Sphaerotilus montanus: one gene and its partners. The protein of the gene in region 2 interacts with the protein of the main gene of each other region in a pairwise test. Links are inferred from orthologs where the notes say so. Each region holds a gene or a part of one and is shown on either strand. Other genes may lie near its edges.

Region 1 (9,237 bases), 1.9 Mb from region 2 along the record:
AGAGCCGCAGCGAAGGCTTCGGCACCGAGGTGAAGCGCCGGATCATGATCGGCGCCTACGTGCTCTCGCACGGCTACTACGATGCCTACTACCTGCAGGCCCAGAAGCTGCGCCGCATGATCGCCGACGACTTCCAGGCCGCGTTCACGCAGTGCGACCTGATCGCCGGCCCGGTGTCGCCCAACGTGGCGCGCCCGATCGGCAGCCAGACCGACCCGGTGGCCGAGTACCTGGCCGACATCTTCACCTTGCCGGCCTCGCTGGCCGGGCTGCCGGGCATCAGCGTGCCGGCCGGCTTCGGCGCGGGCGGTCTGCCGGTGGGCTTGCAACTGATCGGCAACTACTGGCAGGAAGGCGCGCTGCTGCACGCGGGCCATGCGCTGCAGCAGGCCACCGACTGGCACCAGCAGGCGCCCGCCGGCTACTGAATGCCAAGGCCCGTCAGCGGGCCTTGCCCAGCGCGTCGACCATCGCCTTGATGGCCGACATCTGCGGTCCCGCCTTCCACGCATAGGTCGGCCCCGTGTAGCCGAACCAGTCCCAGCAGCCCTGCGGATTGAACGGCACCGTCGAGGCGTTGACCTGCGGATAGAGCACCAGCATGCGGTTGTTCTCGGCCCATTCGTTGTAGCCGGTGTCGGCGATGAAGTTCTTGCCGACCTTCTCCGCCGACTGCGCGCAGCCGTGGATCGCGACGTGGACCTTGCAGGTCTGGCCGGCATCGCACGAAGGCGGCACGTACAGGAACGCCTCCTCCGCCATGCCGGTTCCAGCCGGTGCATAGGCGCGCTGGTTGAACGTCACCATGCGGCCGGCCAGGCTGCTGGCCTTGGGCTCCAGCTTGCCGTGGATGTGCGCCAGCAAGGCGCCGGACTGGTCGTAGCCCTGGCCGTTGATCTCGCAGTGGCTGATGTAGGGCGTGGCGTTGGCGTCGCAGGCGTTGCCGAAGGTCGGCGTGATCACCGCATGTCCGGCGGGCACCTTGTTGACGTAGACCAGCTGGCTGGCGGGAACGCCGACCTGCTGGAAGAACGACACCGTGGCATTGACGGCCGGCTGCTTGACCACCGTGTCGCGCGTGCCGCTGAATACATAGACACGGCGCTTCTTCAGGTTGCCCAGCTTGTCGATCTGGCCGGTGGCCTCGAATTGCCGGGCTGCGTTCGCCATCAGGGTGGCGTTGGGGTAGACCAGCATCATCTGGCCCATGCAGATGCCGGTGTAGGCCATGTTGCCTGCGGCGCAGTAGTACGGACCACCGGCGATGATGCCGGCGCCCTTGAAGGTGGCGGAGTAGGCCACCTGCAACTGCGCGGCCATGAACGCACCCGATGACAGACCCGAGACCGAGAGCTCGGTGCGGTCGATCTGGAACCGGGGCAGTGGCTGGGGGGCTGTCCCGGAGGCGCGGGCGGTCGTGCCGGACAGCGCGGCGGCCAGCAGGAGGGCGGGGACGAAGAAACGGTGGCTCTGCATGGGGAACTCCTGACGTGGAGAATGCGAAAAACCGGAAATCGGCGTCCGTCTAGCGTAACCTGTCATGCTGCGCTGCAACATGAAGACGTCGCGCCCGAGCCACATCCGGCAGCCATCCTGCGGGCGGACCGTATGATGCGCGCCCCCTCGATCTTCGCCTCGCGTCCGCCCATGTCAGCCATCCCCCAGTTCTGCGCGATTGATTTCGGCACCTCGAATTCGGCGGTCGCCGTGCCCCGCAACGGCGAGATGGTGCTGGTGCCGCTGGAGGAGGGCGCCACCACCATGCCGACCGCCACGTTCTACCTTGGCGAGGGGCCGGACCTGCAGAATCTGCCGCGGCTGGTCGGCCGTGCCGCAGTGGCGGCCTATGTCGAGGGCACCGAAGGGCGCCTGATGCGCTCGATGAAGAGCGTGCTGGGCTCGGCGCTGATGGCCCAGCACACCGATGTCGGTGGTGGCCGTTCCGTCAGCTTCGCCGAGGTGATCGCCAGCTATCTGCGCCACCTCAAGCGCTGCGCCGAGGCCCACGCCGGCCATGCGCTGACCGCCGTGGTGATGGGCCGCCCGGTGTTCTTCGTCGACGACGACCCGGTGCGCGATGCACAGGCGCAGGCCTCGCTGGAGGAGGCGGCGCGGGCCGCCGGCTTCGAGGAGGTCCGGTTCCAGTTCGAGCCGCTGGCGGCGGCGTTCGACTACGAGTCGCGCATCGATACCGACCAGCTGGTGCTGGTTGCCGACATCGGCGGTGGCACCTCCGACTTCTCGATCGTGCAGGTCGGACCGGGTCGCCGGGACCGCGTGGACCGGCATGGCGACGTGCTCGGCCACCACGGCATCCACATTGCTGGCACCGATTTCGACCGGCGCATCGAGCTGTGCAGCATCCTCAGCGAATTCGGTTTTGGTGCCATGGGGCCGTCGATCGGCGGACAGCCGGCGCGCGAGGTGCCCAGCCGCGTCTACCACGACCTGGCGACCTGGCACCTCATCAACAGCGTCTACCGGCCGCAGCGCGTGCAGGAGTTGCGCGCGATGAAGATCAACTACGGCGATCTGCGCCACCACACCCGGCTGATGAGGGTGGTGAACGACCACCTGGGCCACGACCTGCTCGGCCGCGCCGAGATGGCCAAGATCGCGTCGGCCGCCGGCGATGAAGCCTGCATCGACCTGCGGCTGGTGGAGCGCGGGCTGTCCGTGACGATGTCGCCCGCGCAGGCGCAGCGGGCCCTGGACGACGACATCGGCCGCATTGCCGCGGCCGCCCTCGACACGGTGCGTCTGGCCGGTCTGCAGACCGATCAGATCGATGCGCTGTACTTCACCGGCGGCTCGACCGGCCTGCACCAGCTCACCGACCGGCTGGCCGCCGCGTTCCCCCGGGCGAAGGCCTTGCAGGGCGAGCGGCTCGCCAGCGTGGCCAGCGGGCTCGGTCTGGATGCCCGGCGCCGTTTCGGGCGCTGAGCGACTCGATACGCGGTCAGAGCGCGCGCTGGGAGCGGGCTGGCGCGGAAGCCTGCGGGGCCGGCATGGACGGCGCGGCTTCATGCGCGCGCCGGTCCGGCCGTGGCGGTGGCGGGGCCATGTCGCGCGGTGGTGCCGGCAGCGGTGCCGGTGTCGCATTGCCCCAGCGCGGCTGGCGCTGCTCCCGTGGCTCTGGCGCCATCGGTGGCGCAGGTGTCCGCCACTGGCGCGGTGGCGGTTCGACCAGGATCGGTGCCGGCACCACGATCACGCGGGGTGGTGGGGAGAGCGGCGGCGGCGTGTCCCACGACGGGGCGGCTTGCCAGTGCCGGGGGCGCCGGTCGGCCCAGTCGTCCTCCGGTGGCGGACGGTCGTTGCCGGACGGTGTCATGGCCCAGGCTGCAAAGGCATCGGCCTGCGGGAAGCTGATCTGCCACTGGCCGTTCCGGTCGCGCTCGGCCCGGCGCCCGGGCGGCAGCAGCAGCGTGCCTTCGTCGTTCTCGATGCGCAGTGCACTGCGCCAGGCGGTGGCGCTGCCCGCGTCGGGCAGGTTGCGCCGGTCCGGGGCATCGATGCGGAACAGGCCTGCGCCGTGCGGCTGGTGCCGGCCGACGGGCGTGTCCACCTGCCAGCGCCAGGCGGTTTCGGGCTGGCGCAGGTCCAGCACCAGGCCGCCCCGGTCCAGGTCCAGCTCGACCGCCTCCGGATCCAGGCGGCGCAGCACCAGTTCGCTCTTCTCGTCGAGTTTCAGCCGGTTCGGGCCGAACCCGATCACCAGACGGCTGTTCCAGCCGGTCTGCAGCCGATCGCCTTCGCGGATGCCGACCAGCCGCAGCCGGGTACTCTCGCCGATCTCGATCAGATCGCCGTCCGCGCGTTGCAGCCGCAGGCGGCCTTCCAGCCGGGTGATGGTGCCGGCCCGGTGGCCGTTGTCCTGGTGCCATGCGGGGCTTTCGGCCTGTACCGGCGTGCTGACGCCCAGCAGCGGCGTCGAGACCATCAGGGCCGCGATCAGCAGTGATACCGGCCCCCGAGGGGTCGAGCGGTGCAGACGCAGAAACATGGCGGACTCCGTGGACAGTGCGAATGGATCTGCAACGGATCAACCCCGGTCATGGACGACGTGGGCGGGTGCTGCCGGCGCAGTCCGATAACCCCGCCGTGCTTGAATCGAGAAAAACGGACGTCCGTTGCCACCTTTTCCGGCGGCCGTGCGGGCCTGTTATGGCCGCTGCGGCCCGAAGGTTTGTCAAAGTTCACGAATCGGGGCGGGCTGGCTCAGCCGGTGATCTTGGCGCGCCGCAGAGTGGCAAAGCCTAAGTGCTTCATTTGTATGGCTTTTTTCCAATTCCTGTGAAAGTGGATGCAGGGGCTATCTAAGTACTTGATTTCATTGGCTATTCCCCTATGGCTTTCTTGACCCCCCCGCAATTTCTCCGCTACAGTGGGAGATCGTGTTGATTTGTGGGTATTCGTGGCCGGTTTTCATTTCCAGGGGACTTCAGCGCTCGCGCTGGACGCCAAGGGGCGCCTGAGCGTTCCCGCGCGCCAGCGAGACGTGCTGCGTGCGATCCCGGAAGACCGCCTGACGCTCACGCGGCATCCCGATGGATGCCTGATGGTGTTTCCTCGAACGGTCTGGGATGCGTTCCGCGCCCGCCTCGAGTCGCTGCCGCTGTCGGCCAGTGGCTGGAAGCGCCTTCTGCTCGGCAGCGCCATGGATGTCGATCTGGACAGTGCTTCCCGCGTGCTGATTTCCCCGGAGTTGCGCGCCGCCGCCGCGCTCGGTCGCGAGGTGCTGCTCATCGGCATGGGCCAGCACCTCGAACTCTGGGATGTGCAACGTCATTCGGCGGCCGAGGCCGCCCTTCTGCAGCAGCCCGTGCCAGCGCTGCTGCAGGACTTCAGTTTCTGATTCCCCCTCCATGGTCCAAGACGACGCAGTACCCCGACAGCACCGCACCGTGCTGCTTCATGAAGCAGTGGACGCGCTGGTACACCGACCGGACGGCACCTACGTGGACGGCACGTTCGGTCGTGGCGGCCATTCGCGCCTGATCCTGTCGCGGCTGTCGCCCGAGGGCCGCCTGCTGGCGATCGACCGCGACCCGGAGGCCGTGGCCCACGCGACGCAGGGCGAGTCCGGCATCGCCGACCCGCGCTTCTCGATCGACCACAACCGGTTCGCCGACTATCCGGCCGTGATGGCCCGCCACGGCGTGGCGCAGCTGGACGGCCTGCTGCTCGACATCGGTGTCTCCTCGCCGCAGATCGATGACCCTGCGCGCGGCTTCAGCTTCCGCCACGATGGCCCGCTCGACATGCGGATGGACCCGACCCGCGGCCAGAGTGCCGCCGAGTTTCTCGCCACCGCACCCAAGGAGCGCATCGCCGAGGTCGTGCGCGACTACGGCGAGGAGCGCTTCGCCCCGGCCATCGCACGTGCCGTGGTGGCGCGGCGCGAGGCGGGCCACGTCCTGCAGCGCACCAGCGAACTGGCCGAGCTGCTCGCCAGCGTGGTGCGCACCCGCGAGCGTGGCCAGGATCCGGCCACGCGCACCTTCCAGGCGCTGCGCATCCTCGTCAACGGCGAGCTGGACGAACTGGAGCAGGCGCTGGAGGCCTCGCTGGCCGCGCTCAAGCCGGGCGGGCGGCTGGCGGTGATCAGCTTCCATTCGCTCGAAGACCGCATCGTCAAGACCTTCATCAACCGCCACTCGCGCGAGGAGTTCGACCGGCGCGCGCCGTTTGCCGAACCCAAGCCGGCGCTGTTCAACGCGCTGGCCCGCATCAAGCCGTCCGACGAGGAAGTCAGCGGCAATGGCCGCTCGCGCTCGGCGGTGCTGCGGGTGGCCGAGCGAACCGACGTCGCGCTGCCGCCGGTGTGGACGCGCCCATGACCCGTCTGAACATCCTGCTGCTGCTGGCGGTCATCGCCAGCGCGCTCTATCTGGTCCAGGTGTCCTACGAGACCCGGCGCCAGTTCATCACCCTGGAGCGTGAGCGCAACCAGTCGCAGCGGCTCGAACAGGATGCCGAGAAGCTGCGCGTGCTGCTGCGCACCCAGGCGACGCATCTGCGCGTCGAGCAGATGGCCCGCGAGCGCCTGCAGATGACGGCCGCCTCGCCCGCCGTGACCCAGTACCTCACGGCGGATGGTGCGGTGTCTGCCGCCGCGCCGTCCGCTGCTGCTTCGAAAGGCCGTCCATGAAGCTCCCCGGAAAGGACGCGCTGCGCGAACGACTGGCCGCGCGCAAGTCCGCGCCCCAGGGCGCCAGGTACGCCTCCAGCCCGCTGCTGGCCGCCAAGACACCGATCTGGCGCTCGCGCTTGCTCGTGGTGGGCGTGGGGCTGACCTTCTGCCTGCTGATCGGGCGCGCGGTCTACATCCAGGTGGTCAACCAGGACTTCTTCCAGCAGCAGGGCGAGAGCCGCTACCAGCGCACCTTCGAACTGCAGGCCAGCCGCGGCCGCATCACCGACCGCACGGGGCAGGTGCTGGCCGCCAGCGTGCCGGCGCAGTCGATCTGGGTCATTCCCAAGGATTTCCAGGCAACGCCCGCCCAGCAGCAGGCGCTGTCCAGGCTGCTGGGCATGGCGCCGGGCGAGCTGGGCAGCCGGCTCAAGGAAAACCAGAACTTCGTCTGGCTCCGCCGCCTGGTGGATGACGGTGTGGCCGCGCAGATCAAGGCACTGGCGCTCAAGGGCGTGCACCAGCAGCGCGAGTACCGCCGCGAGTACCCGGAGGGCGAGGCGGTGGCGCACCTGGTGGGCTTCACCAACATCGAGCAGACCGGCCAGGAGGGGATCGAACTGGCCTTCCAGAAGGATCTGGACGGCCGCAACGGCAGCCGCAGCGTCGTGCGCGACCGGCTGGGCAACGTGATCGAGGACATCGGCGACCGGATCGAGCCGGCAGACGGGCACGACATCGCGCTGTCGATCGACACCAAGATCCAGTTCGTCGCCTACCAGCGCCTGCGCGATGCGGTGATGCTGCACAAGGCCAAGGCCGGCAGCGCCGTGGTGCTGGACGTGCAGACCGGTGAAGTGCTGGCACTGGCGAACTACCCGAGCTACATCCCCGGAGACCGCCAGACCCGCACCGGCGCCAATCTGCGCAACCGGGCGCTGACCGACACCTTCGAGCCCGGCTCGACCATGAAACCCTTCATCACCGCGCTGGCGATGCAGACGGGCCGTGTCAAGCCGACCACCATCATCCAGACCGCGCCGGGCAGCATCACCATCACCGGCTCGACCATCCGCGACTCGCACCCGCACGGTGCGCTCACGGTGCAGCAGGTGCTGCAGAAGTCGAGCAATGTCGGCACGGTCAGGATGGCCATGCAGATGCAGCCGCGCGAGATGTGGGAGGTCTTCCACGCCGTCGGCTTCGGACAGAAGCCGCCGCTGGCCTTCCCTGGCCTGGCCACCGGGCGGCTGCGTCCCTACAAGAGCTGGCGCCCGATCGAGCAGGCGACGATGAGCTACGGCTACGGCCTGTCCACGTCGCTGTTCCAGCTGGCACGTGCCTACAGCGTGTTTGCCCGGGATGGGGATCTGGTTCCGGTGTCGCTGCTCAAGCAGAACGGACCGGTGCCGGGTGAATCGGTGTTCCGGCCCGAGGTCGTGCGTGAAGTGCGCACCATGCTGAACATGGCCGCTGGCGAGGGCGGCACGGCGCCCAAGGCACAGGCCGTCGGCTATTCGGTCGGCGGCAAGACGGGCACGGCCCACAAGCAGGACGGTGCCAGCTACGCCAGCAACAAGTACCGCGCCTGGTTCGTCGGCATGGCGCCGGTCCACACGCCGCGCATCATCGTCGCCGTCATGGTGGATGAGCCGAGCAACGGCACCTACTTCGGCGGCGATGTGGCCGCGCCGGTGTTCAGCCAGGTGGTGCAGCAGACACTGCGCGTGATGGGGGTGCCGCCGGATCTGGAGATCAAGCCGCAGATCATTGCCCGTGCCCAGGCGGCCAAGGCCGAAGAGGAGTCGTTCTGATGGGCCGCACTGCACAGTTGCCGGACCTGCCGGCGGTGCTGGACTGGCTGCGCGGGCTGGCCCCGGGCGCCGCGCTGCGCACCGACAGCCGCCAGGTGCGGGCCGGCGACCTCTTCATCGCGTGGCCTGGCTACGCACAGGATGGTCGGGTCCATGTGGCGGCGGCGCTCGCGGCGGGGGCGGTGGCCTGTCTGGTCGAGGCCGACGGGGTCGAGGCCTTCGGTTTCGACGATGCGCGCATCGCGGCCGTTCCCGGGCTGAAGCCGCAGACGGCTGCACTGGCGGACGCCTGGCACGGCCAGCCGAGCGCGGCGCTGTCCGTCATCGCCACCACCGGCACCAACGGCAAGACCTCCACCGCCTGGTGGACTGCGCAGGCGCTGAGCCTGTCCGGCCGGCGCTGCGGCGTGGTCGGCACGCTGGGCGTGGGCGAGCCGCCGAGCCGCGTGGCGCCCGAGGCCCGCGTCGTGGCCACCGGCCTGACCACGCCCGACCCGGTCACCTTGCACCGCGGCCTGCGCGACTTCGTCGACCGCGGCTTCTCGGCCTGCGTGATGGAGGCCTCGTCGATCGGCGTGGCCGAGCACCGGCTGGACGCGGTGCGCATCCAGGTGGCGCTCTACACCAACTTCACGCCCGACCACCTCGACTACCACGGCAGCATGGCCGCCTACTGGCAGGCCAAGCGGGCGCTGTTCGACTGGCCGGGTCTGCGCGCCGCCGTGGTCAATCTCGACGACCCGCAGGGCGCCCTGCTGGCGGAAGAACTCGCGGCACGCGGTGACCTGGACGTCTGGACCTATGCCCTGCAGCCGCGCGCCACCCCGGCACGGTTGCAGGCGCTGGACCTGCACTACGAGGCCGACGGGCTGTGTTTCACCGTGCAGGAAGGCGGCGAGGCGGTGCCGGTGCGCACCGGGCTGATCGGCGACTACAACGTCGCCAACGTGCTCGCCGTGTTCGGCGGGCTGCGGGCGCTGGGTCTGTCGCTGGCCGGGATCGCGCCGCTGGCGGCCGACTTCACGCCGGTGCCGGGGCGCATGCAGCGTGTCGAGGTGCCCGCCAGCGCGGGCCCGCTGCCGCAGGTGGTCGTCGATTACGCCCACACGCCCGACGCGCTCGACAAGGCCTTGCAGGCGCTGCGGCCGTTCGCGGTGGCGCGGGGCGGGCGGCTGTGGTGCGTGTTCGGCTGCGGTGGCAACCGCGACGCCGGCAAGCGCCCGGTGATGGGCCGCATCGCGCAGACACTGGCCGACGAGGTGGTGATCACCAGCGACAACCCGCGCC
Region 2 (9,184 bases):
GCGCGGCTGCAGGCCGGTTTCAGCGAGGAGGAGCTCGCCTACCTAGAAGGGCAGCCCGCACCGCTGCCTTCGGCTCCCTGAAGTCGCGGCGCTGCGCGGCCGTCACCGTGCCGCGGAGGCCGTGGTGGGTCGGCCGGGCCGGGGGGGCCGACAGCCGGTCTTTCATGGCCAGGAAATGGCGCTCGAACAGGTGCCAGGACAGCCAGGCCACGCCGAAGGTGACCGTGGTGGCGCCCGCGAAATAGCCCAGCGCAACACCGAGATCCGCCGTGTGCGCGTGGCCGGTCCAGCGCACCAGCAGCGGCTCGCCGACGAGGTCCTGCAGCGGCTTGTGGAAGACGTAGATCGCGTAGCTGTACTGCCCGAAGCGCCGCAGCACCGGCCAGCGCAGCACGGCGCTCCAGCGGCTGACGCTGGCGCCGCGGCTGCGCGCCTGGTCGGTCAGCACGGCCCAGCCGGTGAGCGCGGCGAAGCTCAGTGCCAGCAGGCTGTAGCCCAGCACCTGCGGCAGGGCGCCGACACGCCGGAAGCCGTGCGAGGCCACCGCCGCCGCCACGAGCAGCAGCAGGCCGAGCAACTGCAGGTGCCCGGCCCGCCAGCGGGTGGCGCCCTGCAGCGCGCGGCCGTGGTCCCACGCGGCCAGCGCGGCGCCGGCGGTCAGCGCGTCCATGCGGCTGAAGGTGAACTCGTAGAGCGCCTCGTCCGGAAACCCTTGCCAGACGAGCAGCAGGCGCAGCAGCGGGCTCAGCGCCGTCAGTCCCAGGCACAGCCACCAGACGTGGCGCAGCCGCAGCTTCCACAGCAGCAGCGGCCAGACGAGGTAGAACTGCTCCTCCACCGCCAGCGACCAGAAGTGCGGCAGCGGGCCGCCCGTGGGCTCGAACGGCGTGGTCCAGTTCGACAGGTAGGCCCACAGCCACAGGGGGCTGTACTGCATCGACCGCTGTTCCACCCAGCCCGTGGCCGGCAGCAGCACCAGGAACACCAGCAGCGCCAGGTAGTACAGCGGAAAGATCCGCAGCACCCGCTTGAGGAAAAAACGCTCGAAGTAGTCGGGCTGGCCCTGGGTCTGCAGCAGGCCACGCGTGATCAGGTAGCCGCTGAGCACGAAGAACAGCTGCACGCCGATCCAGCCGATGTAGAAGAACTCCTTGACCAGCACCGGGCCGAGCGCACGGGCGCCCCCCAGATCGAGCACGTCGAAGTTGTGCAGCAGCACCAGCAGGACGGCGATGCCGCGCAACCCGTCGAGCGAGGGGAGGTGGGCGAGGGGGCCCGGCGAGATCGCGGGTGGAGGAGGGCGTGCAGTCACGGCGGCGATGCTGCCATGGGCCCTTGCGGGCTGTTTCAGGCGACCCTGAACGCCTGCCGGGTCAGCGTGAAAAAAGATGCTGTTCGCAGAACGGGTCGCCGCAGCGACCGCAGTGGTGCCGCCAGCCGCCGGGCGCGCCGGACCGTGCAGACGCCTGCCGCTGCGCAGCGGCCCACGCCGCGCGGGCGCTGGTCAGGCGCTGCGGACCCCGGCCGCTGACCACCGAGAAGCCGATGCCCGCCCCCAGCAGTGCCCCGCGCAGCAGCGTGTCGACTGGTTGCTGCACCTGCGGCCCGTCGCGCTGCAGGCCGTCGGCGATCCAGGGCAGGTCGAGCGCCATCAGCAGCGTGAGGTCGGCCTGGCGGTGGTCGGCCAGCGCCTGCGGGTAGAGCGTGGGGTCGCCGAACACGAGTTCGCTGTAGACCGCGGTCATGATCGCCGTCGTGTCGGCCACCACCACATCGACCGGCAGCAGCCGGGCGTCGCGGGCGGCGGCGATGCGGCGGGTCTGCTCGGCGGCGATGGCGGCCTGCTCGTCCTGTCGGGGCGTGCGGCCACGCGCGTCGCAGAAGGTGCGCAGGGTCTCGTCGATCTCCGCCACGACCAGCCCGTCGACGCGCAGCGCATCGGCCAGTTGCCGGGCCAGGGTGGACTTGCCCGTGCTTTCGGCGCCGACCAGCGCGATGATCCGCGCCGCCATCAGGGGTGGCTCACCTGCGTCCGCCAGGCCTTCCAGCCCACCACCGACAGCACGATGAAGATCGCGTACAGCAGCACGGTCAGGTAGTAGCCCTTGTAGGCGAACAGCGCGACGCTGACGACGTTGACCACGATCCACATCGGCCAGTTCTCGACGTACTTGCGGCCCAGCAGCCACTGGCCGACGAGGCTGAAGGCGGTTGGGAAGGCGTCCCAGTAGGGCACGTCGGTGTCGGTGTTGGTGTCCAGGAACCAGCCGATCGCCGGCCACAGCACGAAGCCCGCGGCCACCACGGGCAGCCGCTGCGCCGCGCTCAGGTGGCGCACCACCAGCGGGGCGCCGTCGTCGCGGCCACGCAGCCATTGCCACCAGCCCCACCCGCCGACGACGGCGAAGAAGATCTGCAGCGAGGCATCGCCGTAGAGCTTGCCGCTCCAGAACAGCCCGAAATAGAGCACCGAGGCCACGATCGCCAGCGGCCAGGCGACGGGCATCACGCGCATGTTGGCGAAGACCATCGCGATGGAGAGCACGAAGGCGATCAGCTCCAGCCAGGTGAAGGGGGCCTCCCACAGCGTGAACGCTGGGATGAGGATCGGTTGCAGGGCGGTGGTGATGGCGTCCATCGGCGGGTTCTTTCGCGGCAGTCCGGGCAGGCCGGGGGTGTCAGCGTGTGACAAATCGACGATCATGGCACGCCATGCATCCCGATGCCATCCGCCGGATCCCGCCGATCCACTGTCTCGCCGCCTTCGAGTCGCTGGCCCGGCTGCGCAGCGTCACGCGTGCGGCCGATGAACTCAGCGTCACGCCCAGCGCCGTCAGCCACCGCCTGCGCCAGCTGGAGACCCAGCTCGGCGTGAAACTCTTCGCCCGCAGTGACTTCAGCCTGACGCCGGAAGGCGCGGCCTATCTGGCCCGGGTGCGCGAAGGCCTGCTGGCGCTGCAGCAGGTGCCCGGCGCGGCGGCCGAGCGGCGCAGCACGCCCTTGCGCGTGGCCGTGACGCCGACCTTCTCGCGCGAGATCCTGCTGCCGCGGCTGGCCTTGTTCCGCCAGGCGTGGCCGGAGATCGAACTGGTGCTGCAGGTGGTGATTCCCTTCACCAACGTCACGTCCGAAGAGGCTGACCTGGAGATCCGCTACGGCCCCGGCCCCTACGCGGATGTCGAGCAGGTGCGCCTGCTGAGCGACGAGGTCTTCCCGGCCTGCAGTCCCCAGTATCTGCACGAGGTCGGCCCGCTCGGCGGCTTCGACACGGCCGGCGACATCACCCGGGTGCGCCTGATCCGCAGCCCGCTGGAGCCGTGGAGCACCTGGTTCCGCGCCTGCGGGCTGAACCTGCCGGAGCCACGCGAGGGGGCGCAGTTCAACGACGTCGGGCTGATGCTGGACGCGGCGGCCTGCGGCTTCGGCGTGACGCTGCTGCGGCGGCGGCTGGGCGCGGCGTGGCTGGACAGCGGGCGGCTGGTGCGCCTGTCGCCGCGGGCGGTGGCGTCGCCGCAGCACCACCACCTGTGCTGGCGGCCGGGGGCGATGGAGCGCTGGGAGTGCGCGGCGTTCGCGGACTGGCTGCGGCAGGCGCTCGGCCCGATCGCCTGAAAATCCTTCACGCCGGCGGGCAACAACTCTCACGTCGGTGGGTCCGCGGCCCGGCAGGATCCACGGCACTGCACCCGCCCTGGGTGAGGAGACAAACCGTGTCGATCACGACCCCCGAACCCCGCCTGGACGAGGCCGCCCGCGACGCCCGCCAGGCCGCCGTGCTGGCGCGCCTGCGTGCGGTGCTGCCGGCGCATGCGCTGCTGTCGCGCCGCGCCGACGTCACGCCCTACGAGTGCGACGGCCTGACCGCCTACCGCGAGCGCCCGCTGCTGGTGGCGCTGCCCGAGACCGACGCGCAGGTCGCCGACATCCTGCGCATCTGCCACGCGATGGGCGTGCCGGTCGTCGCCCGAGGCGCTGGCACCGGCCTGTCCGGCGGCGCGATGCCGCACCGCGAGGGCGTCACGCTGTCGCTGGCCAAGTTCAACAAGATCCTGCGCCTGGATGCCGAAGCGGGCCTCGCGGTCGTGCAATGCGGCGTGCGCAACCTGGCGATCAGCGAGGCGGCGGCGAAGTTTGGCCTCTACTACGCGCCGGACCCGTCGAGCCAGATCGCCTGCACCATCGGCGGTAACGTGGCGGAGAACTCGGGCGGCGTGCATTGCCTGAAATACGGCCTGACGCTGCACAACGTGCTCGCCGTGAAGGGCTACACCGCCGAGGGGGACGCGGTGACCTTCGGCGGCGAGGCCTTCGACGCGCCGGGGCTGGACCTGCTGAGCGTGGTCGTCGGCAGCGAGGGGATGCTGGCGGTGACGACCGAGGTCACGGTCAAGCTGGTGCCCAAGCCCAAGCTCGCCCGCTGCATCATGGCCAGCTTCGACACGGTGGAAGCCGCGGGCGACGCGGTGGCCGCGGTGATCGCCGCCGGCATCATCCCCGCCGGGCTGGAGATGATGGACAAGCGCATGACGGCGGCGGTGGAGGACTATGTCCACGCGGGCTATGACCTGGACGCCGCAGCGATCCTGCTCTGCGAGAGCGACGGCACGCCGGAAGAGGTCGAGGAGGAAATCGGCCGAATGACCGAGGTGCTGCGCCGCTGCGGCGCGAGCCGGCTCGAAGTCAGCCGGGACGAGGCGCAGCGGCTGAAGTTCTGGTCCGGCCGCAAGAACGCCTTCCCGGCCTCCGGCCGCATCAGCCCCGACTACATGTGCATGGACTCGACCATCCCGCGCAAGCGCCTGGCCGAGATCCTGCGCGCCATCGAGGCGATGGAGCAGAAATACGGCCTCGGCTGCAGCAACGTCTTCCACGCCGGCGACGGCAACCTGCACCCGCTCATCCTGTTCGATGCCAACGATCCCGACCAGCTCCGCCGCTGCGAGCTGTTCGGTGCCGACATCCTTGAGACCAGCGTGCGCCTGGGCGGCACGGTCACCGGCGAGCACGGCGTCGGTGTGGAGAAGCTGAACTCGATGTGTGTGCAGTTCTCTCCCGAGGAGCGGGCGCAGATGCTGGCGCTGAAGGCCGCCTTCGACCCCGCCGGCCTGCTCAACCCCGGCAAGGTGATCCCGACGCTGCACCGCTGCGCCGAGTACGGAAAGATGCACGTCAGCCGCGGCCTGCTGCCGTTCCCCGAACTGGAGCGCTTCTGATGGACATGGACGACGACGCCCTGCAATCCCTGCGCGCGCAGATCCTTGACGCTGCCGCCACCCGCACGCCACTCGACCTCCGCGGCCACGGCAGCAAGGCTGCGTGGCGCCCCGCGCCAGCCCGCGCCGACGCCCAGGTGCTGGACGTGACGCCGCTGGCCGGCATCAGCGCCTACGAGCCGACCGAGCTGGTCGTGACCGTGCGCGCCGGCACACCGCTGGCCGAACTGGAGGCGGTGCTGGCAGAACAGGGCCAGTTCCTCGCCTTCGAGCCGCCGCGGCTGGGCGGACGCGGCACGGTCGGCGGCATGGTCGCCTCCGGCCTGGCCGGTCCGTCGCGGGCCTCGGTGGGCAGCGTGCGCGACTTCGTGCTGGGCGCGACGATGCTCAACGGACGCGGCGAGCTGCTCAGCTTCGGCGGGCAGGTGATGAAGAACGTCGCCGGCTACGACGTGTCGCGGCTGCTGGCGGGCTCGTGGGGGACGCTGGGCGTGCTGTGCGACGTGTCGCTGAAGGTGCTGCCGCGGCCGATCGCGACGGCGACGCTGCGTTTTGCGCTGAGTGCGCCCGAGGCACTCGCGAAGCTCACCACATGGTCACGCCAGCCGTTGCCGCTGAACGCGAGCATGTGGCATGAAGGGGTGCTGCTGCTGCGCCTGAGCGGCGCGCAGGCGGCGGTGGACGCCGCGCGCCACAGCCTGGGCGGCGAGTGGCTGGACGACGCCGTGGCCGGCCCGCTGTGGGACCGCCTGCGCGACCGCACGCATGCGCTGTGGGCGTTCGCCGCGCAGGGCCTGCCGGCGGGGCACCGGCTGTGGCGCCTGTCCGTGGCGCCGCATGCGCCGATGCTGCGGCTGCGTGGCGAGGGGCTGATCGAGTGGCATGGCGGCCAGCGCTGGCTGCTGAGCGACGAGCCGGTGGACGCCGTGCGCGCCGCGGCGGTGCAGGCGGGTGGCCACGCCGAGTGCCACGTTGGTGCCGCACCCGGCGAGCCGCGCACCGCGCCGCTGTCGCCGGTGCTGGCGCGGTTGAACCAGCAGGTCTGCGCGTCCTTCGATCCCCACGGGCTGTTCCACCATGCACACTGAACTCTCCCCCGAATTCGCCGGCACTGCCGATGGCGAGGCCGCGCAGGCGATCCTGCGCAAGTGCGTGCACTGCGGCTTCTGCACCGCGACCTGCCCGACCTACCAGCTGCTCGGCGACGAGCTGGACGGGCCGCGCGGCCGGATCTACCTGATGAAGGCCTTCCTCGAAGGCGAGCCCGCGACGCGCGAGACGCAGTTGCACCTGGACCGCTGCCTGACCTGCCGCAACTGTGAATCGACCTGTCCGTCGGGCGTGCCGTATGGCGAGCTGGTGGACATCGGGCGGCGGCTGGTGGACGAGCGGGTCGAGCGCCCGCCGCTGGAGCGCGCCACCCGCTGGCTGCTCAAGGAGGGGCTGACCTCCCCGCTGTTCGCGCCCGCGATGGCGATGGGACAGGTGGTGCGCCCGCTGTTGCCGGCGGTGCTGAAGGCGAAGGTGCCCGAGCGGGTGGCGGCGGACCCGCGCGGCACGCCGACGCGGTCCCACGCCCGGCGGATGCTGATGCTGGCGGGTTGTGTGCAGCCAGCGATGAGCCCGAACATCAACGCGGCGACCGCGCGCGTGCTCGACGCGGCGGGCATCGAGGTGGTGACGCCGTCCGGTGCGGGCTGCTGCGGCGCGATCCGGGCGCACCTGGGCGACCAGGACGGCGGGCTGGCGGACATGCGGCGCAACATCGACGCATGGTGGCCGCTGGTCGAGGGCGGGGCGGTAGAAGCGATCGTGATGAACGCCTCCGGCTGCGGCGTCACGGTGAAGGAATACGGCCACCACCTCGCGGGCGATCCCGCCTACGCCGACAAGGCTGCCCGCATCAGCGCGCTGACCCGCGACCTGAGCGAGCTGCTGCCGATGCTGGTGCCGGTCCTGAAACCGAAGCTGGCCGCCGCGGCGCAGGCCGGCCAGCTGGCACTGCACCCGCCGTGCACGCTGCAGCACGGTCAGCAGCTCAAGGGCGGGCTGGAAGCGGGCCTGCGCGACCTGGGGTTCACGGTGTCCTTGCCGGAGGACAGCCACCTGTGCTGCGGCTCGGCGGGCACGTACTCGGTGCTGCAGCCGGCGCTGTCGCAGCAACTGCGCGAACGCAAGCTGGCGCACCTGAGCGCACTGAAGCCGGACACGATCGTCTCGGCCAACATCGGCTGCATCACGCACCTGCAGGCAGGTTGCGCGACGCCGGTGCGGCACTGGGTGGAGGTGGTGGACGCGGCGCTCGGGGAAGGGTGAGCGCCGCGCGGGCTGCGGCCGGGCGGCCTGCCAGTCAGTTGGCCCGCGTGGCTTGCGGGTACTGCACGAGGATCTCGTCCGGCTTGACCATGCCCAGCTCGAAGCGGGCACTTTCCTCGATGATTTCCAGACCTTCCTTGAGGTCCTTCAGCTCGGCCTGCAACTGGTCATTGTGCACGCGCGCCGCGGCATTGCGGGCCTGCTGATCGGCGACCTGCGCCGACAGCTCCCGCACGCGCGGCGTGCCGCTGTTGCCGAACCAGAGTTCGGCGTGCACCAGCCCGAGCAGGGCCAGCAGCAGCACGGTGATGACGCGGCCGTGGCTCATCATCGACTGGTCGCCTGCGGATCAGCGCAGGTTGTAGAACGCGGCGCGGCCCGGGTAGACGGCGATCTCGCCCAGGTCCTCTTCGATGCGCAGCAGCTGGTTGTACTTGGCGATGCGGTCCGAGCGGCTCATCGAACCGGTCTTGATCTGGCCGGCGTTCAGGCCGACGGCGATGTCCGCGATCGTCGAGTCTTCGGTCTCGCCCGAGCGGTGCGAGATGACCGCCGTGTAGCCTGCGCGCTTGGCCATCTCGATGGCAGCGAAGGTTTCCGACAGGGTGCCGATCTGGTTGATCTTGATCAGGATCGAGTTGGCGATGCCCTTGTCGATGCCTTCCTTCAGGATCTTGGTGTTGGTCACGAACAGGTCGTCACCGACGATCTGCACGTTCTTGCCCAGGCGGTCGGTCAGCACCTTCCAGCCCGCCCAGTCGCCTTCGGCCATGCCGTCCTCGATCGAGATGATCGGGTACTTGTCGCACCAGGTGGCCAGGATGTCGGTCCAGGCTTCGGCCGTCAGCACCAGGCCTTCGCCTTCGAGGTGGTACTGGCCGTCCTTGTAGAACTCGCTGGCGGCGCAGTCCAGACCGAGCGCGATCTGGTCGCCCGCGCGGTAGCCGGCCTTCTCGATGGCGTCCAGGATCATCTGGATCGCGGCTTCGTGGTTCGGCACGCTCGGGGCGAAACCGCCTTCGTCGCCCACGGCGGTGCTCATGCCCTTGTCGTGGATGATCTTCTTCAGCGCGTGGAACACCTCGGCGCCCCAGCGGACGGCTTCACGGAAGGTGGGGGCACCGACCGGGATGATCATCAGCTCTTGCAGGTCGAGGTTGTTGTTGGCGTGGGCGCCGCCGTTGATGACGTTCATCATCGGCACCGGCAGCTGCACGCCGCCCATGCCGCCGAAATAGCGGTACAGGGGCAGGCCGGACTCTTCCGCCGCGGCGCGCGCGACGGCCATCGACACGGCCAGCATCGCGTTCGCACCCAGGCGCGACTTGTTGTCGGTGCCGTCGAGGTCGATCAGGGTCTTGTCGAGGAAGGCTTGTTCCGCGGCATCCAGGCCCAGCACGGCTTCCGAGATCTCGGTGTTGATGTTCTGGACGGCGTTCAGCACGCCCTTGCCCAGGTAGCGGCTCTTGTCGCCGTCGCGCAGCTCGATGGCTTCGCGCGAACCGGTGGACGCGCCGCTCGGCACGGCCGCACGGCCCATGACGCCGCTTTCCAGCAGCACGTCGCATTCGACGGTGGGGTTGCCGCGGCTGTCGAGAATCTCTCGGCCGACGATGTCTACGATGGCGCTCATGTCTTCACTCCTGTTTCAAAGT
Region 3 (9,097 bases), 1.9 Mb from region 2 along the record:
GCTGGGCGGCACCTCGGCCGAGCGCGAGGTCTCGCTGATGAGCGGCGCGGGCGTGCTGCAGGCGCTGCAGTCGCAAGGGGTCGACGCCCATGCCTTCGACCCGGCCGAGCGCGACCTGCACGAACTCAAGGAGCAGGGCTTCGCGCGCTGTTTCATCGCGCTGCACGGCCGCCACGGCGAGGATGGCTGTGTCCAGGGCGCGCTGGAGATGATGGGCCTCCCGTTCACCGGCTCCGGCGTGATGGCCTCGGCGATCGCGATGGACAAGGTCATGACCAAGCGGGTCTGGCTCGCAGAAGGGCTGCCGACGCCGCGCCACGTCTGGCTCGCGCCGGACCAGCAGGACGTGGCGGCGATTGCCGCCATGCCCGCGCAGCTCGGTTTGCCGCTGATCATCAAGCCGCCGCGCGAGGGCTCGTCGATCGGCGTGACCAAGGTGACGGCGGCGGCGGACCTGCCCGCGGCGGTGGCCGAGTCGCTGCGCTTCGACCCGGACGTGCTCGGCGAGGAGTTCATCCAGGGCGAGGAGATCACCTGCCCGGTGCTGGGCGAGGGCGCCAGTGCCCGTGCGCTGCCCGTCATCCGCATCGTGCCGCCCGAGGCGGGCTACGACTACCAGAACAAGTACTTCACCGACGACGTGCGCTACCTCTGTCCGAGCGGCCTGCCCGAGGCCGAGGAGCGCGAGATCCAGCGCATCGTGCTGGCGGCCTACCGCTCGCTCGGTTGCCGCGGCTGGGGCCGGGCCGACCTGATGATCCGCGCCAGCGACCGCCAGCCTTTCCTGCTGGAGATGAATACCTCGCCCGGCATGACCGGTCACTCGCTGGTGCCGATGTCGGCGCGGGCGGCGGGCATCAGCTACGAGCAGCTCTGCCTGCGGCTGCTGGCCGCGGCCCGCACCGACAGCGCGCGGCCGCAGATGGCCTGACGGGACAGCATGCGCATCCAATCCGCTGCTCCCGCCGCCAGCGCAACCGTGCCGATCGATGTGCGGCTGATGCGTTCGGGCGCCAATGTGCTGCTGGCGCTGGTGCTGCTGGCCGGGCTGGCGGTGCTCGGAGCCCGGCTGGCGCGCTCGCCATGGTTCAACCTGCGCGAGATCCATGTCGAGGGTGAAGTCGCCCACAACACCGCCGCGAGCGTGCGCCAGCACGTCACGCCGCTGCTCACCGGCAGCTACCTCACCATGGACCTGACCCAGGCCCGCACTGCCTTCGAGTCCGTGCCCTGGGTGCGGCGCGCCGAGGTGCGCCGGATCTGGCCGCACGACCTGGTCGTGCGCATCGAGGAACACCGGCCGGTGGCCTACTGGGCCCGCGAGGACACCGACCACCTGCTGGTGAACACCCACGGCGAATTGTTCGAAGTCAACCTCGGCGATGTCGAGGACGACAACCTGCCCACCCTGGCGGGTCCGCGCGGCACGTCGCTGCAGGTGATGACGATGTGGCAGACGCTGCTGCCGGTGCTCGCGCCGCTGCGCCAGCGCGTCGAGCGGGTCATGCTGACCGACCGCGGGTCCTGGCGGGTGGTGCTGGGCCACGGCACGGTGCTGGAACTCGGGCGGGGCGAGTCCGACCAGATCGTCGCTCGCACCCAACGGTTTGTCCAATCGGTCGGACAGATCACCGCCCGCTTCGATCATCGGGCGATCGAGTATGCCGACCTGCGGCACAGTGAAAGTTATGCCCTGAAGCTGGCCGGCATGGGCACGACGCCGGTGGCCGCCCGTGCAGGCAAGGGCCATTGAAGGCGATATGCAAGGAACACGAATGGCCAAGGAATACAACGATCTGGTCGTCGGACTCGATATCGGCACCGCCAAGGTCATGGCGGTGGTGGCCGAGATCCTGCCGGACGGCGAGATGCGTCTTGCCGGGCTCGGCGTGGCGTCCTCGCACGGGCTCAAGCGCGGGGTCGTGGTGAACATCGACGCCACCGTGCAGTCGATCCAGCACGCGCTGAAAGAGGCCGAAATGATGGCCGACTGCAAGATCGGGCGGGTCTACACCGGCATCTCCGGCAGCCACGTGCGTGGCCGCAACTCGACGGGCATGGTCATCGTCCGCGACAAGGAAGTCGGCACGATCGACGTGGCCCGGGTGGTCGAGACGGCCAAAGCCATCAATATTCCGAATGATCAGCGCCTGTTGCTGGTCGAACCGCAGGAATTTGTCATTGATGGCCAGGAAGTGCGCGAGCCGGTGGGCATGAGCGGCGAGCGGCTGGAGGTCCGTGTCCATATCGTGACCGGCGCTTTCAGTGCGGCCGAGAATATCGTCAAGTGCGTGCGGCGCTGCGGCCTGGAGGTCGAGCAACTGGTCCTCAATCCGAGTGCCTCCAGCCTGTCGGTGCTCACGCCGGATGAAAAAGACCTCGGTGTCGTGCTTGTGGATATCGGGGCAGGCACGACGGATGTGGCGATTTTCACGGACGGTGCAATCCGTCATACTGCAGTGATCCCGATTGCGGGGGATTTGATCACCAGTGACATCGCGATGGCCCTGCGCACCCCGACCAAGGATGCCGAGGACGTCAAGATCGAGTTCGGCGTGGCCAAGCAGTTGCTGGCCGATCCGTCCGAGCAGCTCGAAGTGCCGGGTCTGGGGGACCGGGTGCCGCGGGTGCTGAGCCGGCAGGCTCTGGCCGGCGTGATCGAACCGCGGGTAGAAGAGATTTTTTCGCTGGTTCAGCAAGTCATTCGTGACAGTGGCTACGAAGAGTTGCTGTCTTCTGGCATCGTGCTGACCGGCGGTTCGGCAGTGATGCCGGGAATGATCGAATTGGCAGAGGACATATTCCTCAAGCCCGTGCGCCTGGGGATTCCGACGTACAGCGGAGCCCTCCATGACATGGTGGCCAGCCCCCGAGCCTCGACGGCGATGGGTCTGCTTGAGGAAGCGCGTCTGGCGCGCATGCGGGGATTGAGATCGGCACCCTCCGGCGGTACGGCGCAGGGTTTGTTCGGCAAGGCACGGGATTGGTTCTTGAAGAGTTTCTGATGTAATTCAGATCCAAGGAGAGCGGCATGGGAATCGAGATGATTGAAGAGTTCAACCAGGGCACGCAGATCAAGGTGATCGGCGTGGGCGGTGGCGGTGGCAATGCGGTCGATCACATGATCAACCGCGGGGTGCAGGGGGTGGAATTCATCTGCGCCAACACCGATGCACAGGCGTTGAACCGCTCCAAGGCACACACTTTGTTGCAACTCGGACACACTGGTCTGGGGGCTGGTTCGCGTCCCGAAGCTGGAAAAGCTTCCGCGGAAGAGGCCGTTGACCGCATCAAGTCGTCGCTGGAAGGCGCACACATGGTGTTCATCACCGCCGGCATGGGCGGCGGCACCGGCACCGGTGCCGCGCCGGTCATCGCCCGTCTGGCCAAGGACATGGGCATCCTGACCGTCGGCGTCGTGACCAAGCCCTTCGACTTCGAAGGCCCGCGCCGCATGAAGCAGGCCGACGTCGGCCTGAACGAACTCGAAGCCAACGTCGACTCGCTGATCGTCGTGCTCAACGAGAAGCTGCTCGAAGTGCTGGGCGACGACGTCACGCAGGAAGAGGCGTTTGCCGAAGCCAACGACGTGCTGCGCAACGCCGTCGGCGGCATCAGCGACATCATCCACATCCCCGGTCTGGTCAACGTCGACTTCGAGGACGTCAAGACGGTGATGAGCGAGCCCGGCAAGGCCATGATGGGCACGGCCACCGCCAGCGGTCCGGACCGCGCCACCAAGGCCGCCGAAGCGGCTGTGGCCTGCCCGCTGCTGGAAGGTGTCGACCTGTCCGGCGCGCGTGGCGTGCTGGTGCTGATCGCGGCGAGCAAGCAGAACTTCAAGCTCTCCGAGAGCCGCAATGCGATGACCACGATCCGCCGCTACGCTGCGGACGAGGCCCACGTCATCTACGGCACCGCCTACGACGAGAGCCTGGGCGACGCGCTGCGCGTGACGGTGATCGCCACCGGTCTGGCGTCTGCCGGCAAGCAGCAACAGCAGCAGGTGCCGCAACAGCGCGTGGCGCCGATGCAGGTCGTGCAGCCCTCGATGGGCCAGCGCACCGGCACCGACAACATCCCCGTGCTGACCCATCCGCTCGTCAGCCCCAGCCATGGCAGTGCCCCGAGCGTGTGGCGCCCCAACCGCACCCAGGCCTCGGCCAAGGTGGATGCACTGGCCGCCAACGGCATGGACGAGATCGAGATCCCGGCCTTCCTGCGCAAGCAGGCCGACTGACCTCCTTTTTCCGCGCCCGCTCTTCTCCCTGCCTGACTGGCCCGGTGTTCTCGCGGACACCGGGCCTTGTTCCGTGTTGTTGCCTAGAATGCCGCCATGCTGCAACAACGTACCCTCCAGTCGCTGACCCGTGCCGTCGGAGTCGGCCTGCACAGCGGCCAGAAGGTCGAACTGACGCTGCGACCCGCTGCGCCGGACACGGGTCTGGTCTTTCGCCGCATCGATCTGCCGCAGCCGGTGGACATCCCGGTGACACCCGAGTCGGTCTGCGACACCCGCATGGCCACGACCATCTCGCCGGGCGGTGACCCGGGCGCGCCCAAGGTCCAGACCATCGAGCACCTGCTGTCGGCCATCGCCGGGCTGGGCCTGGACAACCTCTACATCGACATCACGGCCGACGAGGTGCCCATCCTGGACGGCTCGGCCGCCAGCTTCGTCTTCCTGCTGCAGAGCGCCGGCATCGCGCTGCAGAACGCGCCCAAGAAGTTCCTGCGCGTGAAGAAGGCGGTCGAGATCCGCGAAGGCGAGGGCCGCACGCTGAAGTGGGCCCGTCTGGCGCCGCACCACGGCTACCGTCTCGGCTTCGAGATCGAGTTCGGCCACCCCGCGGTGGACGCGACCGGCCAGCGCGTCGTCTTCGACTTCGCCACCGGCCGCTACAAGCAGGACATCGCCCGCGCCCGCACCTTCGGCTTCACCAAGGACGTCGAGATGATGCGTTCGCGCGGCCTGAGCCTGGGCGGCAGCATGGACAACGCCATCGTCGTCGACGACTACCGCGTGCTCAATGCCGAGGGGCTGCGCTACGACGACGAGTTCGTGAAGCACAAGATCCTCGACGCGATCGGCGACCTGCACGTCTGCGGCAAGCCGCTGCTGGCCGACTACACCGCCTTCAAGAGTGGCCACGCGCTCAACAACAAGCTGCTGCGCAAGCTGCTGGCCGACAAAAGCGCCTGGGAGATCGTCACCTTCCAGGACGAGAAGCTGGCGCCACAGGGCATGGCCGAACTCGCCCCCGCCTGGTGAGCCGGGAGACACGGCGGTGATGGTCTTCCGTGTCCTGGTGTTCTTCCTGCTGGTGTCGGGGCTGCTCAGCTTCGGGCTGTATCTGGCCACCGGACAGGCCATCTGGCGCCGCCGCGCGATCGCGATCATCCGCTGGACGGTGATCGCGGGTCTGGCCTTCTTCGCCGTGCTCCTGCTGGAGCGACTCGCGCTCGTGCTGTAGGGGGGGCGGCCACGGAGCGCCGCAGCTCAGTAGCTGCGCCCGCCCCGGTACTGCGCGTGCGCCTTGCGGTTGAGCGTGCCGCTCTGCGCGAGTGCCGCGAAGGAGCTGCCCGCGTGGGCATGGGTGATGGCCAGGCCGAGTGCGTCGGCGGCGTCCTTGCCCGGCAGCACCGGCAATTGCAGCAGACGCTGCACCATGGCCTGGACCTGGTCCTTGGTGGCGTGGCCATGGCCGACGATGGCCTTCTTCATCTGCAGCGCGGTGTACTCGCACACGCTCAGCGTGCTGCTGGACGACACCAGCGCCGCCAGTGCCGCGCCGCGCGCCTGCCCGAGCAGCAGCGTGCTCTGCGGGTTGACGTTGACGAAGACGATCTCGACGGTCGCCGTGTCCGGCTGGTAGGTCGCCACCACCTCGCGCACCCCCTCGAAGATGATGCGGATGCGCTGCGGCAGGTCGCCGCGCGGCGCTTCCGCCGTCTTGATGGTGCCGCTGGCGACGTAGCTCAGGCGCTGGCCGTCGACGTCGATGACGCCGAAGCCGGTGACCTGGAGGCCCGGATCAATCCCGAGGATGCGCATCCGGGCGTCCTGTCGTGGCCCGTGCTCAGTGGCGGAAGTGGCGCGTGCCGGTGAACACCATCGCGATGCCGCGCTCGTCGGCGGCGGCGATGACTTCGTTGTCGCGCATCGAGCCACCCGGCTGGATCACGCAGGTGGCACCCGCATCCACGACCACGTCCAGCCCGTCACGGAACGGGAAGAACGCGTCGCTCGCGACGGCCGTGCCCTGCAGCGTCAGACCGGCGTGGCCTGCCTTGATGCTGGCGATGCGCGCCGAGTCGAGGCGGCTCATCTGGCCGGCGCCGACGCCCATGGTCATGCCGTCCTTGCAGAACACGATGGCGTTGCTCTTGACGAAGCGCGCCACCTTCCAGGCGAACAGCAGGTCGTCCATCTGCTGCGCGGTCGGCTGCAACTGGGTGACCACCTTGACCTCGCCGCCGACGATGTCGATGGTGTCGGCCGACTGCAGCAGCATCCCGCCGCCGACGCGCTTGAAGTCCAGCGCGTTCGCGACCTGGGCGACCGGCACTTCCAGCAGGCGCACATTGGTCTTGCTGGCGTAGGCGGCGCGCGCTTCGGCGGTGAAGGCCGGGGCGATGGCGACTTCGACGAACTGCTTGTTGGCGTTGATCTCGTTGACCACGTCCGCGTCGATCGGGCGGTTGAACGCCATGATCCCGCCGAACGCGCTGGTCGGGTCGGTCTTCAGCGCCTTCTGGTACGCCTCCAGCGGCGTCGCGCCAACGGCCACACCACACGGATTCGCGTGCTTGACGATGACACAGGCCGGCACGTCAAACGCCTTCACACATTCCCAGGCGGCGTCCGCGTCGGCAATGTTGTTGAAGCTCAGCTCCTTGCCCTGGATCTGCTGCCAGCCGGACAGCAGCCCGGCGGCCGGCGCGGCCTCGCGGTAGAACGCGGCCGACTGGTGCGGGTTCTCGCCGTAGCGCATGCCCTGCACCTTGTGGAGCTGCAGGTTGAAGACGCTCGGGTACTCGGCGCGGGCGGGGACGGCTTCGGTCGCTTCTTCCGAACCGGTTTCCAGCGCGGTCAGGTAGTTGCTGATCATGCCGTCGTAGGCGGCGGTGTGCGAGAACACCTTCTTGGCGAGCATGAACTTGGTGCTGCGCGTCAGGCTCTGGCCGTTCGAGGCGGCGAGTTCCGCCAGCACCTGCGGGTAGTCGGTCGGGTCGATCACGACGCCCACGTCCTGCCAGTTCTTGGCCGCCGCCCGCAGCATCGCCGGGCCGCCGATGTCGATGTTCTCGATCGCGTCTTCCAGCGTGCAGTCGGCCTTGGCCGTGGCTTGTGCGAACGGGTAGAGGTTGATGATCAGCAGGTCGATCGTGTCGATGCCGTGTTCCTTCAGCGCGGCCATGTGCGCGGGCACGTCGCGGCGCGCCAGCAGACCGCCGTGGACCCGCGGGTGCAGCGTCTTCACGCGGCCGTCGAGCATCTCGGGGAAGCCCGTGATCTCGCTGACTTCGGTGACCGGCAGGCCGGATTCGGCCAGCAGCTTGGCGGTGCCGCCGGTGGAGAGCAGCTTGATGCCGTGCGCGTGCAGCGAGCGGGCGAACTCGACGATGCCGGTCTTGTCGGAAACGGAAAGGAGGGCGGTGGTCATGGGCGGACTCAGGAGGTCGTTTGGATGCGGGGAATCGGGGCGAGGGCGGTCAGCGGGCGGCGGGCGGCGGGCGTCAGTCGATCAGCTTGTGCTCGACGAGCTTGCGGCGCAGCGTGTTGCGGTTGATGCCGAGCCACTCGGCGGCGCGGCTCTGGTTGCCTTCGGCTTGTTCCATCACCACGTCCAGCAGCGGGCGCTCCACCGCCTTCACGACCATGTCGTAGAGCGCGTGCGGCTCCGTGCCTTCGAGGTCGCGGAAATAGACGGCCAGGATCTCGCGGATCGACAGGTCGATAGGGCTGTGTTCGGAGGGGCTGGTGCTGGTGCTCATGCGGCTTGTTCTTCTGTGTCGGCGGTGGCGGCGGTCTGCGGCCAGGACGGATGGACGTCGGCCAGCGCGCCCAGGAAGGCGTGCACGGCCTGTGCCTGTTCCGCCGTGTGTTCGATCAGGTTCATGCGGGCGCGGAAGTCCTGGCCACCCGGCAGGCCGTGCACGGCCCAGCCGATGTGCTTGCGCGCCGTGCGCACGCCAGCGCGCTCGCCGTAGAGGCTGTAGTGGTCGTGCAGATGCTCGATCAGCCAGTCGCGCACCTGCAGCGTCGGCGGCGGCGCGGCGATCTCGCCGGTGTCGAGGTAGTGCGCGATCTCGCGGAAGATCCACGGCCGCCCCTGCGCGGCGCGGCCGATCATCAGCGCATCGGCGCCGGTCGCGTCGAGCACGGCGCGGGCCTTCTGCGGGCTGGTGATGTCGCCGTTCGCGCAGACGGGGATGCGCAGCGCGGCCTTCACGGCGGCGATCGTCGCGTACTCGGCCTCGCCCTTGTAGCCTTGCTCGCGGGTGCGGCCATGCACGGTGACCATGGCCACGCCGCGCGCTTCGGCGCCGAGGGCGATCGCCACCGCGTTTTTCTGTTCGTTGCACCAGCCGGTGCGCATCTTCAGCGTGACCGGCACCCCGTGCGGCGCAGCGGCCTCGACCACGGCGGCGACGATGTCCAGCGCCAGTGTCTCGTCCTGCATCAGCGCCGAGCCCGCCCACTTGTTGCAGACCTTCTTGGCCGGGCAGCCCATGTTGATGTCGATGATCTGGGCGCCGCGGTCGATGTTGTAGCGGGTCGCCTCGGCCATCATCTCGGCGTCGGTGCCGGCGATCTGCACGGCGATCGGCGCCACTTCCCCGTCGTGGTTCAGCCGGCGCGAGGTCTTCAGGCTGTCGCGCAGATCGGCGCGCGAGGTGACCATCTCGCTCACGGCATAGCCCGCCCCCAGTCGCTTGCACAACTGGCGGAAGGGCCGGTCGGTCACACCCGCCATGGGCGCGACGAACAGGCGATTCGGCAAAGCATGGGGGCCGATGCGCATGGGGGGAGAGGGCGGGGGTGGGTGGGGGAACTGCTGAAAAAGGAGGCAGGAGTATAGCGGCGTGCGTT

Evidence for each region.
Region 1: the proteins of BDD16_RS02860 (region 2) and ftsL interact in binary tests that used the Escherichia coli proteins (3 or more experiments, as listed by UniProt). The link is inferred for Sphaerotilus montanus from one-to-one orthologs.
Region 3: the proteins of BDD16_RS02860 (region 2) and BDD16_RS11585 interact in binary tests that used the Escherichia coli proteins (3 or more experiments, as listed by UniProt). The link is inferred for Sphaerotilus montanus from one-to-one orthologs.

Annotation. Positions count from the first base shown.
Region 1 is NZ_JACCFH010000001.1:2,545,922-2,555,158, forward strand. What follows is about bases 4,528-7,496. They hold ftsL (cell division protein FtsL), read left to right. Parts: upstream 4,528-5,839; coding sequence 5,840-6,154; downstream 6,155-7,496. Other genes in these bases: BDD16_RS11525 (division/cell wall cluster transcriptional repressor MraZ), read left to right, coding at 4,528-4,858; rsmH (16S rRNA (cytosine(1402)-N(4))-methyltransferase RsmH), read left to right, coding at 4,869-5,843; BDD16_RS11540 (peptidoglycan D,D-transpeptidase FtsI family protein), read left to right, coding at 6,151-7,496. Outside these bases: Asp-tRNA(Asn)/Glu-tRNA(Gln) amidotransferase subunit GatA, read left to right, coding at 1-428; BDD16_RS11510 (extracellular catalytic domain type 2 short-chain-length polyhydroxyalkanoate depolymerase), read right to left, coding at 442-1,476; BDD16_RS11515 (Hsp70 family protein), read left to right, coding at 1,648-2,943; BDD16_RS11520 (FecR family protein), read right to left, coding at 2,960-4,006; more of BDD16_RS11525, read left to right, coding at 4,418-4,527; more of BDD16_RS11540, read left to right, coding at 7,497-7,950; BDD16_RS11545 (UDP-N-acetylmuramoyl-L-alanyl-D-glutamate--2,6-diaminopimelate ligase), read left to right, coding at 7,950-9,237. UniProt on the Escherichia coli protein: Essential cell division protein. May link together the upstream cell division proteins, which are predominantly cytoplasmic, with the downstream cell division proteins, which are predominantly periplasmic.
Region 2 is NZ_JACCFH010000001.1:666,852-676,035, reverse strand. The notes cover bases 6,211-9,126. They hold BDD16_RS02860 (septum formation initiator family protein), read right to left. Parts: upstream 7,858-9,126; coding sequence 7,564-7,857; downstream 6,211-7,563. Other genes in these bases: eno (phosphopyruvate hydratase), read right to left, coding at 7,879-9,126; glcF (glycolate oxidase subunit GlcF), read left to right, coding at 6,291-7,529; glcE (glycolate oxidase subunit GlcE), read left to right, coding at 6,211-6,301. Also shown: BDD16_RS02900 (ferritin-like domain-containing protein), read left to right, coding at 1-81; BDD16_RS02895 (acyltransferase family protein), read right to left, coding at 20-1,312; BDD16_RS02890 (AAA family ATPase), read right to left, coding at 1,374-2,012; nicotinamide riboside transporter PnuC, read right to left, coding at 2,012-2,638; BDD16_RS02880 (LysR substrate-binding domain-containing protein), read left to right, coding at 2,713-3,612; BDD16_RS02875 (FAD-linked oxidase C-terminal domain-containing protein), read left to right, coding at 3,738-5,213; more of glcE, read left to right, coding at 5,213-6,210; more of eno, read right to left, coding at 9,127-9,162. UniProt on the Escherichia coli protein: Essential cell division protein. May link together the upstream cell division proteins, which are predominantly cytoplasmic, with the downstream cell division proteins, which are predominantly periplasmic.
Region 3 is NZ_JACCFH010000001.1:2,563,387-2,572,483, forward strand. What follows is about bases 18-2,846. They hold BDD16_RS11585 (cell division protein FtsQ/DivIB), read left to right. Parts: upstream 18-940; coding sequence 941-1,753; downstream 1,754-2,846. Other genes in these bases: BDD16_RS11580 (D-alanine--D-alanine ligase), read left to right, coding at 18-931; ftsA (cell division protein FtsA), read left to right, coding at 1,776-2,846. In the rest of the region: more of BDD16_RS11580, read left to right, coding at 1-17; more of ftsA, read left to right, coding at 2,847-3,005; cell division protein FtsZ, read left to right, coding at 3,032-4,240; lpxC (UDP-3-O-acyl-N-acetylglucosamine deacetylase), read left to right, coding at 4,337-5,272; BDD16_RS11605 (hypothetical protein), read left to right, coding at 5,292-5,474; crossover junction endodeoxyribonuclease RuvC, read right to left, coding at 5,501-6,055; purH (bifunctional phosphoribosylaminoimidazolecarboxamide formyltransferase/IMP cyclohydrolase), read right to left, coding at 6,081-7,667; BDD16_RS11620 (helix-turn-helix domain-containing protein), read right to left, coding at 7,741-7,998; tRNA dihydrouridine synthase DusB, read right to left, coding at 7,995-9,029. UniProt on the Escherichia coli protein: Essential cell division protein. May link together the upstream cell division proteins, which are predominantly cytoplasmic, with the downstream cell division proteins, which are predominantly periplasmic. May control correct divisome assembly.